Regions from separate parts of the Bradyrhizobium sp. CCBAU 45321 genome, predicted to be linked through region 1. Evidence: predicted binding sites of a transcription regulator. Region 1 holds the regulator's gene; the other holds the start of a gene.
The links. The regulator LexA, encoded in region 1, represses DNA repair genes until DNA is damaged. The targets are predictions, from matches to a motif close to TGTTCNNNNTGTGTTCNG.
Positions count from the first base shown of each region.

Region 2: a site for LexA is predicted at 1,277-1,294, ahead of recA (recombinase RecA). Genes of this name have one in related genera too.

Region 1 covers NZ_LFKZ01000014.1:44,254-46,454, forward strand. Annotated here, with positions in the region: gene ACM43_RS01885 (hypothetical protein) at 1-352, opposite strand, end outside; gene lexA (transcriptional repressor LexA) at 738-1,439, opposite strand; gene ACM43_RS01895 (molybdopterin molybdotransferase MoeA) at 1,616-2,201, opposite strand, start outside.
Region 2 covers NZ_LFKZ01000128.1:460,041-462,241, forward strand. Annotated here, with positions in the region: gene recA (recombinase RecA) at 97-1,185, opposite strand; gene ACM43_RS29655 (hypothetical protein) at 1,509-1,709, shown strand; gene ACM43_RS29660 (hypothetical protein) at 1,867-2,037, shown strand.

The DNA.
Region 1 (2,201 bases):
TCACCGGCAATTGCAGCACGGTCGCGCGCTGGCCTTCGACGAGCTGCGTCACCAGCACATATTTGCCGTCGGGAAATTCGATCGCGTCATGATGGCGATCGGGAATGTGCGGGTCGATCTTGCCGAACTTGCCGACGCGAGAGTTCACGGTGCGCGTCCAGATCCAGCGGTTGTCGTAGCGGACGTCGTCGGCGAAAGCGAGCTCCGTTCCCGGCAGCAGACAGACCGCGACGGAGGGATCGGCTTCAGAAGCGAAGCCGCGCGTCGAGGTGCCGCGGAAGGTTGTCGTGACGATCGTCTCGCCGACTACGGCGGGGCGCGTCGCGACGGCATGCAAGCTGTAGTCACACATCGGGTGCTCCTCATGCTGGGATAGCGACCCGCGTCTCTTTCGAGGCGCAGGCCTCTATCAGAGTGGAAGCATACAACGCTCTGCTCGGTTATGGGCAAATCTGCGGCTCGCGTTCGCAGCACGCGATCACATTATCTTTCCCGGATTCGATAGGAACAAACCTCGCGTCCTTGCATTCGGCCGGAGCTATCAGCACTGCCGGCACAACTCTACCGGCGAAGCAGAAATGGCTGCGCGCCTGCGCGGGCGAATGTCGCGCGGGAAGATGGACCGGACAGCCGGCGCAGAACCAGAGAAACCGTCCAGCCGGAGCGGACAAGTATCCGCTCCGATCCTGGATCGCCGATGCCGATCGAAGCGCGCGCGGCGCTTGAGACTTCCGGTATCAGTACTTCCGGTAAAGCCCGATCAACTTGCCCTGGATCTTCACGCGGTTCGGCGGAAGAATGCGGACCTCGTAGGCGGCATTGGCGGGCTCGAGCGCGATCGAGGCGCCGCGGCGGCGGAAGCGCTTGAGCGTGGCCTCCTCGTCGTCGATCAATGCCACCACGATGTCGCCGGTATTTGCGGTCTCGTTGCGCTGGATCAGCGCCATGTCGCCGTCGAGGATGCCGGCCTCGACCATCGAATCGCCGCGCACTTCGAGCGCGTAGTGCTCGCCCGAGCCGAGCATGTCCGGCGGCACGCTGATGGTGTGGCTGCGGGTCTGCAGTGCCTCGATCGGCGTGCCGGCGGCGATGCGGCCCATCACGGGCACCGCGACCGGGCGCTCGCCCTCGTCCGCGGGCGGGCTGGAGCTCGCGCGCACCTTGCCGAGATTGCCCTCGATGACGCTCGGGGTGAAGCCGCGGCGATTGCCGGCGGCGGCCTGGAGCTCGGGCAGCTTGATCACCTCGATGGCACGGGCACGGTTGGGCAGGCGGCGAATGAAGCCGCGCTCCTCGAGCGCAGTGATCAGGCGATGGATGCCTGACTTCGAGCGCAGGTCGAGCGCATCCTTCATCTCGTCGAAGGACGGCGGCACGCCGCTTTCCTTCAGACGCTCGCTGATGAACCGCAGAAGCTCGTATTGTTTGCGCGTCAACATCTCGACCAAAGTCCCCCGGTTGATGTCGTTCGATTCCGAGACGATGAAGTCGGCAATAAGCCGCTACATCCTCGAAACAAATCATGAACGGACACTATATGTTCGATATGTGTTCCGCAACTGCTTAATTTATGGTGAACGCGGCCAAACTCGCGGAATGCGTGTGGCTGGGCGGCTCAGACGGGCAGCCGGAGCACCTCGCAAGGCGTCCCTGCCTCGGCCTTCGGCGCGAACGGTGCACGCACGAGAAGTACCTGTGCCGCAGCGAGATTCGCAAGCAGGGAGGAGTCCTGATGGCTGACGGGAAGGGCGACGCGCGTGCCGTCGTCGCGCACCTCCAGCCGCGCACGCAGATAATCCTCGCGCTGGTCGTTGGCGGCGAGATCGCGGCCCAGCACGGCGCGCTCGCGCTGATGATGAATCGCTGAACGGCCCGACAGGGCGCGAATCAAGGGCACCATGAACAGGAAGGCGCACACGTAGGACGACACGGGATTGCCGGGCAGGCCGATCACGCGCATCGCGCCTAGTCGACCGTGCATCATCGGCTTGCCGGGCCGAATCGCGATCTTCCAGAACGCCATCGCGATGCCTTCGCCCTTGAGCGCCTGCTGGACCAGGTCGTGGTCGCCGACCGACGCACCGCCGGTCGTGATCAGGATGTCGGCGCCGCTCTCGCGCGCGCTGCGGATGCCGGCGGACGTCGCCTCCAGCGTATCGGCGGCAATTCCGAGGTCGATGGTCTCGGCGCCCTCGCTGCGG
Region 2 (2,201 bases), on a different contig from region 1:
GACGATCATAACGCAAAAGCGAAACGGGCACCGAAGACGTCGGCAACTCAACGTCCTCAGTGCCCGCTCCTCGCGAAAAGCTCTTCGCGTTAAGGCTTACTCGTCCGCCGGCTCCTCGCCGTCGGCGTCGCGCTCGGGCGTGCCGGCGAGAATCTGTTCGGCGATCAGACCGGAATTCTGGCGGATCGCGGTCTCGATCTTGGCGGTGATGTCGGGATTGCCCTTCAGGAACGCCTTGGCGTTCTCGCGGCCCTGACCGAGGCGCTGGCTGTCATAGGAGAACCAGGCGCCGGACTTCTCGACGATGCCGGCCTTGACGCCGAGATCGAGGATCTCGCCCATCTTGGAGACGCCCTCGCCGTACATGATGTCGAACTCGACCTGCTTGAATGGCGGCGCCAGCTTGTTCTTGACCACCTTGACGCGCGTGGTGTTGCCAACCACCTCGTCGCGCTCCTTGATCGCACCGATGCGGCGGATGTCGAGGCGGACGGAAGCGTAGAATTTCAGCGCATTGCCGCCGGTGGTCGTTTCAGGCGAGCCGTACATCACACCGATCTTCATGCGGATCTGGTTGATGAAGATCACCATGGTGTTGGACTTGTTGATGGAGGCCGTCAGCTTGCGCAGCGCCTGGCTCATCAACCGCGCCTGAAGACCCGGCAGCGCATCGCCCATCTCACCCTCGAGCTCGGCCTTCGGCACTAGCGCCGCCACCGAATCGACCACGAGAACGTCGACCGCGCCCGAGCGCACCAGGGTGTCGCAGATCTCCAGCGCCTGCTCGCCGGTGTCGGGCTGCGAGATCAGGAGCTCGTCGATGTTGACGCCGAGCTTGCGGGCATAGACCGGATCGAGCGCGTGCTCGGCGTCGATGAAGGCGCAGATGCCGCCCTTCTTCTGCGCTTCCGCCACCGTATGCAGCGCCAGCGTGGTCTTGCCGGAGGATTCCGGCCCGTAGATCTCGACGATGCGTCCCTTGGGCAGACCGCCGATGCCGAGCGCGATATCGAGCCCGAGCGAGCCGGAGGACACCGCCTCGATGTCCATGGAGCGGTCGTTCTTGCCAAGCTTCATCACCGAGCCCTTGCCGAACTGCCGCTCGATCTGGGAGAGCGCGGCGGCCAGAGCTTTACTCTTGTCCATGGAGGATCCTTCGACGATACGCAGGGCAGTTGCGGACATTGGGTCGTGCTCCTTATGGCGAGGATTCGCGTGAGGGACAAACAGTTGCGAGGCAGCTCGGCGATAAAAGCAATGTACCTCATTTGTTCTCAGTTCGCAATATGTTCTTTTGCGGATTTTGTCTTTGTAACTGGACCAGGAGACAACGGAGCTGGTCGAACCTGCCATACTGGATCGTCACGCCGTCCGCACTGAGTGCACAACTGAACAGACGCGGATCCATTTCTGGATCCTAATGCATCATCACCGCGCGGACCGTGGCCACTTCGGTGATGAGACCGCTGACCTCGCGCTCCCGCCTCCTCGCACGGAAAGAGCGCGCCATGTTGAAGCGACGACGTTTCAAGCAGCAACTGACCCTTCAGGACCGGCTGTCGGCGTGGGTGCAGCAGATCCGCGAGCAGGCCTCCAAGCTTCCGCCCGGGCCGGAGCGGGACGCGCTGCTCAAGAAGGCCCGTCAGGCCGACGTTGCCAATCATCTGAACGATTGGGTCAAATCGCCGGAGCTGCAGCCGCCGAAATAGCCGGGGGCCTCCCCGGGTTCCTCGAAGCGAACATGACCGGGATCAACGACGCGCGACTGGGCCGCCGTCATGTTTCCGTAATCCTACGGCACCGAACCTTTTGGCGGTCTCGGGCCTTCTGTGGGGATGGGACCGCAACTTTTGGGGATCTCTGGTCATGACGAACAACGACACGCACCACGACACGCTCAGGCGAAAGCCGCTGCTGGACGCTGCCCACGAGGAGATGGTGAAGTTCGAGCGCAAGGAAAACGAGTTCCGCAAGAAGGACCGCGAAGAGCGCGCCGCCGAGCTCCGTCTGCCGCTGAACGAGATCAAGGTTCATTAAGCACTGCCAGGACCGCCCTCCGGAGCGGGCCTGGCCCGCCCGCGATGCGGCACTCCGCTCCGGTCCTTGGCCGGAACCTCCGATCGGCATCGCCGGTCGGGGCGCCGCGACCGCAGATGCACCGGGTAGCTAAATACTACCAGCGAGCCATTGGCGAAGCGATG